3 regions of the Nocardia sp. BMG51109 genome follow, and region 1 is predicted to be linked to each of the others. Evidence: riboswitches for the same ligand, from Rfam matches in the RefSeq annotation. Region 1 holds a riboswitch; each other region holds the start of a gene.
The links. A riboswitch is a leader RNA that binds a small molecule or an ion and turns the genes downstream of it on or off. The one in region 1 is predicted to bind cobalamin.
Positions count from the first base shown of each region.

Region 2: linked by a shared signal. The riboswitch ahead of metE (5-methyltetrahydropteroyltriglutamate--homocysteine S-methyltransferase) and the one ahead of D892_RS0108915 (CbtB-domain containing protein) in region 1 are both predicted to bind cobalamin.
Region 3: linked by a shared signal. The riboswitch ahead of D892_RS0131080 (iron ABC transporter permease) and the one ahead of D892_RS0108915 (CbtB-domain containing protein) in region 1 are both predicted to bind cobalamin.

Region 1 is NZ_JAFQ01000004.1:1,680,029-1,685,198, reverse strand. It holds gene D892_RS44965 (ABC transporter ATP-binding protein) at 28-1,032, shown strand; gene D892_RS0108930 (ABC transporter permease subunit) at 1,029-1,877, shown strand; gene D892_RS0108925 (OsmC family peroxiredoxin) at 2,115-2,558, shown strand; gene D892_RS0108920 (CbtA family protein) at 2,785-3,522, opposite strand; gene D892_RS0108915 (CbtB-domain containing protein) at 3,513-3,707, opposite strand; cobalamin riboswitch at 3,745-3,887, opposite strand; gene D892_RS0108910 (discoidin domain-containing protein) at 3,881-5,170, shown strand, end outside.
Region 2 is NZ_JAFQ01000004.1:8,422,374-8,427,543, reverse strand. It holds gene metE (5-methyltetrahydropteroyltriglutamate--homocysteine S-methyltransferase) at 1-1,702, opposite strand, end outside; cobalamin riboswitch at 1,921-2,107, opposite strand; gene D892_RS0139410 (pyruvate carboxylase) at 2,326-5,170, shown strand, end outside.
Region 3 is NZ_JAFQ01000004.1:6,581,440-6,586,609, forward strand. It holds gene D892_RS0131070 (arylsulfatase) at 1-1,627, opposite strand, end outside; gene D892_RS0131075 (formylglycine-generating enzyme family protein) at 1,675-2,577, opposite strand; cobalamin riboswitch at 2,792-3,004, shown strand; gene D892_RS0131080 (iron ABC transporter permease) at 3,113-4,165, shown strand; gene D892_RS0131085 (ABC transporter ATP-binding protein) at 4,165-4,935, shown strand; gene D892_RS0131090 (ABC transporter substrate-binding protein) at 4,936-5,170, shown strand, end outside.

The DNA of each region.
Region 1 (5,170 bases):
GCCGACACGGTTGTGGTCACCGAGGCCCTGACCAAAAGCTATGGCTCGCACACCGCCGTCGACGCCTTGCATATGACCGTCCGCGGCGGCGAGATCTACGGCTTCCTGGGGCCCAACGGCGCCGGCAAGACGACCACGCTGCGCATGCTGGTCGGCCTGATCCGACCCAGTTCCGGAACGGCGACCGTGCTGGGTGGTCGGCCGGGCGATCCGGATACCTTGCGGCGCATCGGCGTTCTCATCGAAGGGCCCGGCTTCTATCCGTACCTCTCGGGCCGGGACAATCTGCGGGTGCTCGCCCGCTATCGCGGGACGTTCGACCGTCGTCGGCGTTCCGGTTCGGGCGGCCCCGCCGACGTGCGCACCGCTGACGCGCCGAGTGCTCTTTCCCGCGAGAGCGGCCGCAACGGTCTCCCCGCGGGCACCCGAACCCGCGACACCCGCGCGCTGCACGACGATGTGGAACACGTGCTGCACCGGGTCGGGTTGACGGATCGGGCCGACGAGAAGTTCCGCGCCTACTCGCTGGGGATGAAGCAGCGGCTCGGTGTCGCCGCGGCGCTGCTGGGCCGCCCGGACCTGCTCATCCTCGACGAACCCACGAACGGGCTCGACCCGGCCGGCATGGCCGACATGCGCGAGCTCATCACCGGGCTCGCCGCCGACGGGCACACCGTCGTGCTGTCGTCGCACCTGCTCGGCGAGGTGCAGGAGATCTGCGATCGCGTCGGCGTCATCTCGCGGGGCCGCCTGCTCACCGAGGCGACGGTGAGCGAACTACGCGGTGCCGCAACGCTTTTCCTGCGAGCAGAACCGATCGAGCTGGCCTTCCCGGCCGTTCGGGGCGTGGCGGGCGATCGATCCGCGTTGCTGACCGCCACCGGCATCAGAGTCGATGCCGGCACGGCAATGGCGCCGGCGGTGGCGCGCGCGGTGATCGCGGCCGGTGCGGACCTGCTGGAGCTACGCACCGACGAAAAGTCGCTGGAGGAGGTCTTTTTCGAGATGACGCAAACGGAGGAAGTACGATGAAAGACCTGTTGGCTTGTGCCAGAGCGGAATTCACCCGGTTGCGGAAGTGGCCCGCGTTCTGGATCGTGCTCGGCACGTGGATCCTGTTGAATCTCACGTTCGCCTATCTGTTCAACTATCTGGCCTACACCTCGGGCGAAGGCTCCCGGATGTCGAACGGTCAGCCGCGCGACGTGCTGCTGCATCTGATGCTCCCGGCCGCGGTGCCGGAGGTGTTCACTCAGGGTATGGCGATGTTCGGCGGTGCGTTGATGCTGGTGCTCGGTGCGCTGGTGGTCGGCGGCGGATACGGCTGGGGGAGCTGGAAAACCGTTCTCACCCAAGGGCCTTCGCGGACGAATGTGATCGGCGGGGCGGTGCTGGCGCTGACGGCGGTGGCGGTGGCGCTGGTATGCGCGGCCTTCGTGATCGACACCGGCGTGGCCGCCGTGATCGCCGGTACGCAGCACGAGTCGATGGCGCTGCCGTCGGCCGGCCGGTCTCTGATCGGTATCGCCACGGGCACGGCAATTCTCGGCATGTGGACGCTGGCGGGAGCGTTGATCGGTGCGCTCGCGCGGGGCCCGGCGCTCGCGGTCGGTCTGGGCCTGGTCTGGGTGCTGGTGGTGGAGAACCTGCTGCGCGGTGTGGGAGCGATCTTCTCCCCGGTCCGGGTCATCACCGACCATCTGCCCGGCACCGCCGCCGGCTCGCTGGCCGGTGCGATGCGCACGGCCGGGGGAGCGGCGACGCCCGGGGTTCTCGACATTCTGTCCCGCCCGGCATCGTTCGTGGTCCTGGCCGCCTATGTCGTGGCGTTCGTCGGTGGCACGGTGTGGCTGGTCCGCCGCCGCGACATGATCTGAGCGGCAACACTGTTCGGCAGCCGCCGGTGCCCGTGGCTCCGGCGGCTCCGGCCGTCCGGGTCGCTGTCGGCCGGGACAGGCCACGCCGTACGTGGCGCGCCCGGCGCCGGTCGTCCGGACGAGTGACCGTCCCCCCGATTTCTCCTAGCCGACTCCATGAAGAGGTACGGCAGTCCGCCACGAGCCGGTAGGTTCGACAGCGGACGGCAATGCGTTTCCGACTGTGAAAGGACAGTGATGCCAACACGTACCGCGCGCACCGCTTGGACCGGGGGTCTGCAGGACGGCTCGGGCCAGGTCGAACTGGCGAGTTCCGGCGTCGGCAAGTTCGATGTGTCGTTCCCGAAGCGGACCGCCGACACCGCCGAGGGCACCACCAGCCCGGAGGAACTGATCGCGGCTGCACATTCGTCGTGTTATGCCATGGCGCTGTCGGGGCAGATCGCCACCGCCGGCGGCACCGTGCAGAGCCTGGCCGTCGACGCCGATGTCACCCTGGGCCCGGATCCGGCGGGCGGTTTCCACATCAGCACCATCAAGCTGACCGTCCGCGGCAAGGTCGACGGCCTCGACGCCGCCGGTTTCCAGGCCGCGGCCGAGGGCGCCAAGGTCGGCTGCCCGATCAGCAAGGCCCTGGCGGGCGTCGGCACCATCGAACTGGATGCCGCGCTGGAGTCCTGACCGAGTAGGACCGGGCGTCGGCGCGGTACAGGGCGGCGACCGCGACGAGCACCGCCGCCACCCACATGCGCGGTGCGCAGCAGCGCCGACAGCCCGGCCACCTGAGTCTTCTCGAGTTCGCCCCGCCCCGTGGCGGCCAGCGCGGCCACGGGTCCGATGTTCCTGCCGTCAGGCTCGTCCGCGAGCAGGTCGGAGCCGCGCAAGTTCGACCGGAGAAGGCGCGAGCCTACGCGGAGACCTCGGCCTTCTTCCGGCCGGCGAATTCGGTGAGGGTCGCGAAGGCGAGCCCGAGCACGGCCCACAGCGTCGCCGACACGGCCAGTGACGACACCCGGAACTGCCACAGCAGCGTGGCCGGGAAGTCCCCCTTCACCTCGTTCACCCCGGGCAGCGCGATGTAGCCGATCGCCACCACGATCACGAAGACCGCCACCGCGGCGACGAGTCGCAGCGTGCCGGGTTGTGCCGAGAGCAGCCGATGGACGTACACCGCCGCGCCGACCGCCGCGAGTCCGAGCAGCACGGCCGCCAGCCACAGCCAGGTGCGCTGGTTGATCGTGTCCGGTTCGCCGACCGCGGGTGGGTTGGCCGGGTACTTGAAGAACGGCACCGCGGTGATCGCCAGCCAGCCGCACAGCCCCAGCGATACGGCCAGCTTCGGCCCGGGCAGGGCGGTGTGGCGGCGTGCGACGTTGGCGACGGCGGCGAAGATCGCGCCCAGCGCCAGGCCGCCCAGGCCGAGCGCCAGGAACTCGCCGAACCTCTGGCCGCCGCGGCTGACCAGCGGTTCCTCCGATTCGCCGTGGGAGTGGCCGGATTCGGCGCTCGACTCCTCGAGGGTGATCGCCGATTCGATCTTCGGCTCGCCGATCACGAATCCGACCGTTCCGGCGAGCAGCCCGGCGATCAGTCCGGCCAGCAGGCCGCGGAGCAGCAGGGTGGTGAACGATCCGGTCAGTGGCACGGCACGCCCAGCAGGTGCCGTCCGTCGTGCATCAGCTCGTGCAGGTACATCCCGCTGCGGGAGACCGCGCCCTGATCGAAGCCGACCAGGTACAGCGTGAGCAGTGCCAACAAGACGACGCCCACCGTCACGAGCACGGCGGCGAGGGAATCGGTTGCGCGGCTCGGGGTATGCGCAACGGCCATGGTGGTCCTCCTTCGGGGATGGTCGCGTCCCCGCGAGCCGATCTAGCAACGACGGTGCCGGTGTCTGGCTCTCCGGCGGATGCCGGATCACAGTGGCGCGACCGCCCCGGAATCACACCGGGTTACCGCGTCACCGTCGCTCTGGTCCTCTGAACTGTGACACCCTGAGTGACGTGGCGTCAACTGCCCGACCGGCATCCGGTCGCCGCTCACGATTGCCGATCGGCATCGGTGCGGCGATCGGGGCGGTGGTGGTGGTCGCCGCGATCGTGGTGGTGGTGCCGCGGGCGCCCGCCGCACCGCAGGGCTTTCCCTGTCCCGGCGACAGTGCATCGACGCAGCCCGGATGGGCGCCGGCGGCGACGTCGTTCGGCGCGGGCTACGACGCGCATCCGTTCGTCGGCAACGGCTATCTCGGACTGCGGATACCGCCCGCCGGTACGGGCTACGCGGAGACCGGGGAGAAGACCGGCTGGCCGCTGTATACGCCGCGCTACGACGGCGCGTTCGCGGCCGGTTTGTACGCGCGTGATCCGGCCGTCGCCGACGGACTGGCGACCGCCGCGGCGCTGCCGAACTGGTCGACTCTGCTGGTCGGGGTGGGCGACGAAACCTTCTCGCCCGCAACGCCGTCCGCTCAGGTGTCGAATTTCCGGCAGACGCAGTACCTGCGCTGCGGGCTGGTGCGGACCGAGCTGACCTGGACCACGCGCGACGGCCGCGCCACCGACCTGGTGTACGACGTGCTCACCGATCGCACCGATCAGCATGCCGCCGCGGTGCATCTGACCGCGACACCGCACTGGAGCGGCCGCCTGACGGTCATCGATCGGATCGACTTCGCCGGGGCGCGCCGCGTCGACCCGATCGCGGTGCCGAACCCGGACCCCGCCACGTACCTGGCCGAATTCCGAACCAGGACAACGAATGTGACCGGAGATGTGGCGTCGGTTCTGGATGCCGGGAGCCCGGCTCGGGCGGGGGAATCCGGCAGGCAGGCGACGATGGATGTCGCCTCGGGGCGGTCGCACGAGGTCACCAAGTTCGTCGGCGTCGACACCGGTCGCACCGCGCCCGATCCGGGCCGTGCCGCGGTCGGCGCCGCGCACCGGGCCGCGGCGCGGGGGTGGTCGAATCTGCTTGCGGCGCAGGCGAAGTCTTGGCGTGCGCTGTGGGATTCGGATATCGAGGTGCCCGGCCGGCCGGACGTGCAGCGCTGGGTCCGGGGCGCGCTCTACGCGCTGTACTCGGCGACGAATCCGCAGCAGGACAACAGTATTTCGCCCACCGGGCTGAGCAGTGACAACTACGCCGGACTGATCTTCTGGGACGCCGACATCTGGATGTACCCGGCGCTGCTGGCGTTTCGACCCGAACTGGCCCGGTCGGTGATCGACTACCGATTCGAGACCCTGCCCGGTGCGCGGGAGAATGCCCGGCGGCTCGGACATCCGGGCGCGTTC
Region 2 (5,170 bases), 6.7 Mb from region 1:
GAATCGTCACCGGACCGGTGAGCATGCCCTTGACCGGCTTATCGGTCAGCGATTGGGCGTACTCGATCCACTCGACGGTCATCGCCGCCCGGCGGGCCACGTCCCCGTACAGGATCGGCGGCCGCACGCAGCGGGTGCCGTAGGACTGCACCCAGCCGTTGGCGGTGGCGAAGAAGCCGTCGAGCTGTTCGGCGAAGTACTGCACCATGTCGTTGCGCTCGGGTTCGCCGTGCACCAGCACGTCCAGCCCCAGTTTCTCCTGCAGCGCAACGACATCGGCGACCTCGGTGCGCATCTGCTCACGATACTGCTCGGCGGTGATCTCGCCCTTGCGCAGCGCGGCCCGGGCCCGCCGGATCGCCGAGGTCTGCGGGTAGGAGCCGATCGTGGTGGTGGGCAGCAGTGGCAGCTTCAGCCGTTCCCGTTGCAGCGCACGGCGTTCCGCGGCGGGGGAGCGGTGGGTGGCGTCCTCGCCCAGCGCGGCCAGCCGCGCCCGGACCGGCTCGTTGCGCAGGCGCGGGTCGGACCCGCGGCTCGCCGCGGCCTCGCGCGCCGTGCTCAGCTCCTCGGCGATGGCCCCGGTGCCCTTGTGCAGCGCGGTGTTCAGCACCCGCACCTCGTCGACCTTCTCCGCGCCGAATGCCAGCCACGACCGCAGCGCCGGATCCAGATCCGTTTCCGGCTCCAGCGAATACGGCACGTGCAGCAGCGAACTCGAACTCGACACCGCCAGCGCACCGGTGCTGCCCAGCAGCGTGCCCAGCGTCGACAGCGCGTGGTCGAGGTCGGTGCGCCAGACGTTGCGGCCGTCGACGACGCCCGCCACGACCAGCTTGTCCGCCAGGGCCGGGACGGCGGCCACGTCGTCCACGGTGGTGCCGGAAACGAAGTCCAGGGCGATGCCCTCCACCCCCATATCCGCCAGCGCGGGCAGCGCGGGCCCCGGACGGCCGAAGTAGGTCGCGACCAGGATCGCCGGGCGTCGCCCCGCCCCGGCCAGCTCGGCGTAGGCACGGCGCACCTGCGCCAGCTCGGCATCGGACAGGTCGGTGACCAGCACCGGCTCGTCGATCTGCACCCAGTCGGCGCCCGCGTTCGCCAGCCGGCCCAGCAGGTCGCGATAGTGCGGGAGCAGATCGTTCAGCCGGTCCAGCGGCGCGATGCCGCCGGTGTCGTCGGTGTCCTCCGCGCCCTTCGCCAGCTTCAGGAAGGTGAACGGCCCGATGATCACCGGCCGCGCCGGGACACCGAGCTGACGCGCCTCGTGCAGCTCGTCGAGCAGCTTGTCCGGATGCAGCGTGAAGGTGGTTCCGGGGCCGATCTCGGGAACCAGATAGTGGTAGTTGGTGTCGAACCACTTGGTCATCTCCAGCGGCTCGACGTTCTCGGTGCCGCGGGCCGCCGCGAAGTACCGATCCAGCGGGTCGGCGATCCCGGCCACCCGCGCGGGCAGCGCGCCGAACATGGCCGTGGTGTCGAGCATCTGGTCGTAATAGGAAAAGGTGCCGACCGGAACGGAGTCCAGTCCGGCCGCGGTCAACTCGGTCAGCTGCCGGGTGCGCAGCTCACGGCCGACGGCGCGCAGCTCGTCGGCGCCGAGACGACCGGCCCAGTAGCCCTCGGTCGCGCGTTTCAACTCGCGCCGCGGCCCGATCCGCGCCGTGCCGAGAACCGTTGCGGTGAAAGGGTTGTGAACAGTCACAGTCTCTCTCCAGTGCTGGAAGCCACTGGCCACTGCCCTCACCGAGCGGACGGAGCCCGAGTTGCCGAGCGAGCTGCGTAGCGGCCCGAGCGGTCGGCAGACGGTTGGTCCGTCCGCGCTGCGCCGCTGGGCGACATCTCGTTCGGTCGCACCGGAGTTCTCCGGTGTGTGCACTGGTGCCCGGTCGCCCGATCCACGAGGCGGTGGCCGCCGGATACGGCGTATCCGGCACAGTTGGCAGGTCTTCGGACTCGCAGGCGCTCCCCGTCGGGGTTTCCTACTGGCCGTCGCTTCCCAGGTTTCCCCAGTGCTCATGACGGCGGTCGTTCCTGCACACCGCTGCGGGACAGTCCCGGATTCCCACCGGGTTCCCTCTGGCCGGCCGCTAGGGACCGGTTTCGACGCTGCCACCCGGCGCTCGGGGCTCCAACTCGCGGGCGCAGCGAACCAGCTGCAGTACCGAGCATAAGTCACGCGGGCGGGTGAATATTCCTCGGGACGGCGGGCGACGAGGTTACCGGCGGGTTTCGCCTCTTCGCTGATCGGCCCGGTCGGGTTGTGAGGTTGGCTGCGAAGGCGCATTCGCCGTCCGGACCGCGCGACGAGGCAGGTACCTTAATCGAATGTTCTCGAAAGTGCTGGTCGCCAATCGCGGGGAAATCGCCATCCGGGCCTTCCGCGCCGCTTACGAACTCGGCATCGGCACCGTCGCGGTGTTCCCCTACGAGGACCGCAACTCGGTGCACCGGCTGAAGGCCGACGAGTCGTATCAGATCGGCGTGCCCGGTCACCCGGTGCGGACGTACCTGTCCATCGAAGAGATCCTCGAGGCCGCCAAGACGGCCGGCGCCGACGCGGTCTACCCCGGTTACGGGTTCCTGTCGGAGAACCCGGACCTGGCCGCGGCCTGCGAGCGCGAGGGCATCACGTTCATCGGTCCCTCGGCCGGGGTGCTGGAACTGACCGGTAACAAGGCGCGGGCGATCGCGGCCGCGCGGGAGGCCGGGCTGCCGGTGCTCGACTCCACGGCGCCGTCGGCCGACGTGGACGAGCTGCTGGCGGCCGCGGAGCCGATGCGGTTCCCGATCTTCGTCAAGGCCGTCGCGGGCGGCGGCGGGCGCGGCATGCGCCGGGTCGCCGACCGGTCGCAGCTGCGCGAGTCGGTGGAGGCCGCGATGCGGGAGGCCGAATCGGCCTTCGGCGATCCGACGGTGTTCTGCGAGCAGGCCGTGATCAACCCCCGCCACATCGAGGTGCAGATCCTCGCCGACGAGCACGGCGAGGTCATCCACCTGTACGAGCGGGACTGTTCGCTGCAGCGGCGGCACCAGAAGGTGATCGAGCTGGCGCCGGCGCCGAACCTGGATCCCGCACTGCGCGAACGCATCTGCGCCGACGCGGTGGCGTTCGCGCGGCAGATCGGCTACAGCTGCGCGGGCACCGTGGAATTCCTGCTCGACGAGCGCGGCCACCATGTGTTCATCGAGATGAACCCGCGAATCCAGGTGGAGCACACGGTGACCGAGGAGATCACCGACGTCGACCTGGTGGGCGCGCAGCTGCGGATCGCCGCCGGGGAGACCATGGCCGATCTCGGCCTGAGCCAGGACGCGATCGGCATCCGCGGCGCGGCGCTGCAATGCCGGATCACCACCGAGGATCCGGCCAACGGATTCCGGCCCGACACCGGCCGCATCACCGCCTACCGCAGCCCGGGCGGCGGCGGTATCCGGCTCGACGGCGGCGCGAATCTGGGCGCCGAGGTCGGCGCGCACTTCGACTCGATGCTGGTCAAGCTCACCTGTCGCGGGCGCGATTTCGGCCAGGCGGTGGCCCGGGCGCGGCGCGCGGTCGCCGAGTTCCGGATCCGCGGCGTGGCGACGAACATCCCGTTCCTGCAGGCGGTGCTCGACGATCCGGACTTCCGGGCCGGGCGGGTCACCACCTCGTTCATCGATGAGCGCCCGGAACTGCTGACCCAGCGCGCCTCCGCCGACCGCGGCACCAAGATCCTCACCTATCTGGCCGATATCACCGTCAACAAGCCGCACGGCGAGCGCCCGACGGCGGTGTACCCGCACGACAAGCTGCCGGCGATCGATACGACGGTGCCGCCACCGGCCGGGTCGCGCCAGCGGCTGTTGCAACTGGGGCCGGAGGGGTTCGCCCGGGCACTGCGCGAACAGCGCGCGATCGCGGTCACCGACACCACGTTCCGGGATGCGCATCAGTCGCTGCTGGCGACGCGGGTGCGCACCGACAGCCTGCTGAAGGTCGCCGGCCACGTGTCCCGGTTGACGCCCGAACTGCTGTCGATCGAGTGCTGGGGCGGCGCGACCTACGATGTGGCGCTGCGCTTCCTGTTCGAGGACCCGTGGGAGCGGCTGGCGGCGCTGCGCGAGGCGATCCCGAACATCTGCCTGCAGATGCTGCTGCGCGGACGCAACACCGTCGGCTACACGCCGTATCCGGAAAAGGTCACGCGCGCTTTCGTTTCCGAGGCGACGGCGACGGGCATCGACATCTTCCGGATCTTCGACGCGCTGAACAACGTCGACCAGATGCGCCCGGCCATCGACGCGGTCCGCGAAACCGGCACGGCCGTCGCGGAAGTCGCGATGAGCTACACCGGCGACCTGTCGAACCCGGACGAGAACCTCTACACCCTCGACTACTACCTCAAGCTGGCCGAGCAGATCGTGGCGGCCGGGGCGCACGTCATCGGCATCAAGGACATGGCCGGGCTGCTGCGCGCACCGGCCGCGCACACGCTGGTGACGGCGCTGCGGGAGAACTTCGACCTGCCGGTGCACGTGCACACCCACGACACACCGGGCGGTCAGCTGGCCACGTATCTGGCCGCGTGGCAGGCCGGGGCCGACGCCGTCGACGGCGCCAGCGCCCCGATGGCCGGTACCACCAGCCAGCCGGCGCTGTCGGCCATCGTTGCGGCAGCGGCGAATTCGGACTACGACAGCGGGCTCGACCTCGCGAACGTCTGTGACCTGGAGCCGTACTGGGAGGCGCTGCGCAAGGGGTACGCCCCCTTCGAGTCCGGGCTGCCCGGGCCGACCGGGCGCGTCTACAACCACGAGATCCCCGGCGGGCAGCTGTCCAATCTGCGCCAGCAGGCCATCGCGCTCGGGCTCGGTGACCGGTTCGAGGAGGTCGAGGCGAAATACGCCGCGGCCGACCGGCTGCTCGGGCGGCTGGTGAAGGTGACGCCGTCGTCGAAGGTCGTCGGCGATCTGGCGCTGTCGCTGGTCGGTTCCGGGATCGACGTCGAGGATTTCGCCCAGGATCCGGGCCGCTACGACATCCCCGACTCCGTGATCGGTTTCCTGCGCGGCGAACTCGGCACACCGGCGGGTGGCTGGCCCGAACCGTTCCGCAGCCGCGCGCTGGCCGGGCGTGGCCCGGTCAAACCGGAGGTGCAGCTGACCGAGACCGACGAGGCCGGGCTGAACG
Region 3 (5,170 bases), 4.9 Mb from region 1:
TGCGGTCTCGGTCGAGGTGGTAGAGGCGCCACTCGTCCTGATCGAAATGCGACCAGCCGCTGGGAGCCGGCGGGTGAACAGCGTTGGCGTGCCAGCCATCTCGCCAGATCGCGCGCGTGCCGAAGATCGAATAGAACTGGGATCGTTTCGGGGAGGACGCGGCAGGATCGTGCAATACCGGCGCCATGCTGACCCCCTCGAGGGGGCTTTGCGGTACCGAGCGCACCGTGTCGGGTGCCGTGATGCCGAGGAGTTCGTAGATGGTGGGAACCAGGTCCTCGGCGTGCAGATAGTGGTCGCGGACTTCGCCGCGGGCGCTCACGCCGCGCGGCCAGGACATGATCATCGGGTCGGCGGTGCCGCCTTCCCAGGCTGCGTTGATCTTGTACATCTTGAACGGGGTGTTGAACGCCATCGCCCACCCGTTGGAGAAGTGCGGGTGAGTGGTCTCGGTGCCGAGCTCGTCGAGCACTGTCAGATTGTCGTGGATGTTCTCGGCGACGCCGTTGTACCAGCGGTTTTCGTTCACCGAACCTTCTTGACCGCCCTCGGCGGAGCAGCCGTTGTCCGACAGCGCCACGATCAGGGTGTTGTCGAGCTGGCCGGTGTGTTCGAGGTAGTCGAGCAGCCTGCCGACCTGGGCGTCGGTGTAGGAGGCGAATCCGGCGTAGACCTCGGCTTGGCGGATGAACAGTCGTCGTTCGTCGTCGCTCAGTTCGCCCCAGGGCCTGACGATGTCGGAGATCGGCCACGGCGCTCCGTCCGCGCTGGTCTCGGCGGCGAGGGGATTGATGTCGGGCAGTTGCACCGAATCCGGGACCAGGCCCAGCCGTTTCTGCCGGGCCAGGACCGCCTCGCGGTATTTTTCGTAGCCTTCGTCGAAACGGCCGCGGTACCGGTCGGACCACTCTTGAAACACATGGTGTGGCGCATGGCAGGCGCCGGGACAGAAGTACATCATCCACGGTTTGCCCGGAGCGGTGGCGCTGGAGTCGGCCAGGAACTCGATCGCGCGGTCGGCGAGGTCGCTCGAAAGGTGGTAGCCCTCGCTGGGGCGCGCCGGCGGATCGATCTGGTGGTTGTCGTACCAGAGGTCGGGGTACCACTGGTCGGTCAGGCCGCCGAGGAATCCGTAGAAGCGATCGAACCCTCGTTGCAACGGCCAGGTCCGCTTCGACGCACCCATCGACATCTCCGTGGCCGGCGACAGATGCCACTTCCCGATCGCCATGGTGTTGTAGCCGTGTTCGCGCAGCACCTCGGAGATGAATCCGTTCTCCGGGGGGATCAGGCACGAGGAGTTGGGGAACCCGTCGGCGAACTCACCGACCACCGTCATCGCGTTGGTTCCGGCACTGCGCCCGGTCAGCAGGCACGACCGTGTCGGTGAGCACAGGGCGGTGGTGTGGAACTGGGAGAAGGTGATCCCGGCGTCGGCGATACGCTGCATGTTCGGCATCTCGATCAGGCCGCCGAACACATCCCACGACCCGAAGCCCATGTCGTCCCACACGATGTACAGGACATTCGGCGCGTCCTTCGGCGCGGCCGGCTCCACATACGGGGTCCAGTCCGGGACCGAATCCCGAACGTCGTGGGCGATCTTCCCGGCGAACTCCGCGGCCATGAGCGACTCCCGGCGGTTAGGTGAAATGCTGTGATGGACAGGCGTTCTCAGTCGAGCGCGACACAACGAAATCCGAGGTGGCAGGTGGCGGTGTCCTCGGACTGGCCCTGCCGGGCAGCGGGTCGATAGCGCAGGCAGTAGTTCGGCGCGCACAGATAGGACCCGCCCTTGATCACCCGCCGCGCATACCGCTCACCCGCCTCCGGCACCGGCGACTGCGCGCAGCTGTGCGGTGCGCAGCACGAACCCGTCCGCGAGCCGGCCCGGTGGGTACCGAAGTAGTCGGCGGTCCACTCCCACACATTGCCCGTCATGTCGAACAATCCGAATCCGTTGGGCGGGTAGGTCCCGACCTTGGTGGTGCCAGGATGGTCGCTTTGACCTCGCCCCGGCAGGAACTCCCAGGGAAATCGGCCTATCCAGGTGTTGGCCATCCGCCGCCCGCGAGGCGCGAATTCCTCACCCCAACTGAACGTCGCCTCGTCGAGGCCGCCGCGTGCGGCGAACTCCCACTGCGCCTCGGTGGGCAGCGACTTGCCTGCCCACGCCGCGTAGGCGGCCGCGTCCTGGTAGGCGACCTGAGTAACCGGGTGGTGATCGCGCCCGCTCAGGTCACTGCCCGGACCGTGCGGGTGGCGCCAGTGTGCGCCCGGCACATAGGCCCACCACCGCCGCCATTCGTTCAGCGGCACCGGGCCGCCGGTAGGGCGAAACACCAGGGCGCCAGGAACCAGGTCGGCGGCGCGGGCGCCGGGAAAATCCGTCGGATCGAGGTCGCGTTCGGCGACCGTCACATGGCCGGTCTCGCGCACGAACCGGCGAAACGCCGCGTTCGTCACCGGAAACGTATCGATCCAGAACGGCTCCACCGCGGCCGGACGCACAGGCCGCTCCTCGGGAAAGAAGTCCGCCGACCCCATCACGAAATCACCCCCGGCCACGCGAACCATGTTCTTGCGCGCCGTCACCACCGAACTGCCGCTCACGCTCGAACCTCCCCTGAATCCCGAGGTCAACCCGCTCCCACCATGTCCTTACCCGAGCTTAGGAGATGTTCGAGCGGACGTGGCTCACCCGATCCGGGTGAAATTCCCGTGTCGGGCCGGGCTCGGTCGGGTCGCGGGACGCTCACCGACACGCCCGTATCCGCGAGCGGCTCGACTGCTACTGTGACGGCGCGCTGGTTACCGCCTGTCCGTGACGGGCGGTTCGCAAGAGGGAATCCGGTGGGAATCCGGAGCTGCCCCGCAGCGGTATGTGGAAACGACCGCGGTCATCAGCACTGGGCCGGTAGCCCGGGAAGCGACCGCCAGTAGGCGACGCCGGTCGGCGTCCCGTCCACGAGCCCGAAGACCTGCCCGCGTGACCGAGCCGACGGCGCGGTCCCTTGTCGACTCCGAGGGAGCGGTTGACCAGAGATGAGCTGTACGGCGCGCGCCTGCGTGCGCGCACCCGAGATCGGGACGGCACGGTAGAGCCGGTCCGATGAGAACTGTCGATAGGCGGCGGCTGTCCGTCGCCGTGCTGGTCCCGGTCCTGATCGTGGCGCTGGCGGTGGTCTCCGTCCTCGCGCTGACGCTGGGCGCCGCACATATCCCCTGGCGCGACACCGTGTGGTTCCTGTGGGCCGAACTCACCGGAGGCACCGTGACGGCCGACGATGTGGCCGACTATCGGATCGTCGTCGACTCTCGGTTGCCCCGTGTGCTGTTGGCGGCGCTCGTCGGGGCCGGTCTCGGCGGGGTCGGCCTGTTGGTGCAGGCCATGGTGCGAAACGCGCTCGCCGACCCCTACGTCCTCGGAATCTCCTCGGGGGCATCGGTGGGCGCCACCGCGGTCGTGCTCTTCGGAGTCTTCGGCGCGCTCGGTATCTACGCGCTCTCGACCGCGGCCTTCGCCGGGGCGCTCGGTGCCACGCTGCTCGTGTACCTGATGGCGCGGTCGGCCGCCGGGCTGGTACCGCTGCGGCTGGTGCTCACCGGTACCGCCGTCGGCTACGGTTTCTCCGCGGCGACGACGGTGCTGGTGTTCCTCGCCCCGTACGGAGATGCCGCACGTTCGGTGATGTTCTGGCTGCTCGGCAGCTTGGCCGGGGCAACCTGGCACATGGTGCCCCTGATCGCCGCGGTGGCCGTCACCGGACTGACGGTCATCACCGTGTGCGCACGACACCTCGACGTACTGTCGATGGGAGACGAGGTCGGCGCCGCACTCGGGATGAACGCCTCCCGGTTCCGGCTGCTCCTGTTCATCGTCTCCGCCGCGATGACGGGATGTTTCGTCGCGGTATGCGGGGCCATCGGCTTTGTCGGCCTGGTGGTTCCACATATCGCCAGACTGCTGGTGGGCGCCGGCCACCGGCGGCTCACCGTCGTGACGCCGCTGCTCGGCGCGGTGTTCCTGGTGACCGCGGACCTGGTGGCGAGGACCCTCGTACCACCGCAGGAGCTACCCCTGGGCGCGATCACCGCCGCGGTGGGGGTCCCCGTGTTCGTGCTGCTGATGCGCCGCCGCGGGGCCCTGGTGGAGCACAGCTGATGCGGGTCGACTACGAGAATGTCACGGTCGAGTTCGACGGCGCGACGGTCGTCGACGCGGTGACCCTGGCTGCCGAGCCGGGACAGTTCATCGGCATCGTGGGCCCGAACGGCAGCGGCAAATCCACCCTGCTGCGCTGCCTCTACCGCGCACTGTCTCCGACGACGGGACGAGTCCTGGTCGACGAGACGGATATCTCGGCGATCAGCATGCGGGACAACGCCCGCCAAGTCGCGGCGCTCACGCAGGATATGACCACGCCGTTCGATTTCACCGCCGCCGAGGTCGTCGCCACCGGCCGACTACCGCATACCGCACTGCTGCGCGGCACGCACCGTCACGACCGGGAGATCTGTGCCGCGGCGATGGCGACGGCCGACATCGGTCATCTCGCATCGCGCGGCTTCCTGTCGCTGTCGGGCGGTGAGCGGCAACGGGTTCTGATCGCGCGGGCACTGGCCCAGCAGCCCCGCGTGCTGGTCCTGGACGAGCCGACCAATCACCTCGATGTCCATCACCAGTACAGCGTGCTGTCCGCGGCACGAGATCTGGGCATCACCGTGGTCGCGGCGCTGCACGACCTCAATCTGGCCGCCCAGCACTGCGACCGGATCTTCGTCCTGCACGCGGGCCGGCTCGTGTGCTCGGGCCACCCGGACGAGGTGATCACCACGGAGACGATCACCCGTTGGTTCTCGATCGGCGGCCATATCGTCACCCATCCCCGGCTGGGCGTCCCGCAGATCATCTTCGACGAGGAGGAACGGTAGATGAGATCCACCCGGCTGGTTCCGGCGATGGCCGTCGCGTGCGTGGTCGCCACGACAGCGTGCGGCGCCGACGTGCAGCAGGCCCCGAAGAACACGACCGGCGGACCGGTGACGATCACGAACTGCGGCGCACCGCTCACCGTCGACGGTATCCCCGAGCGCGTGGTCACCAACGACACCGGGATCACCGAGATGATGTTCGCCCTCGGCCTGGCCGACCGGCTGGCGGGCTACA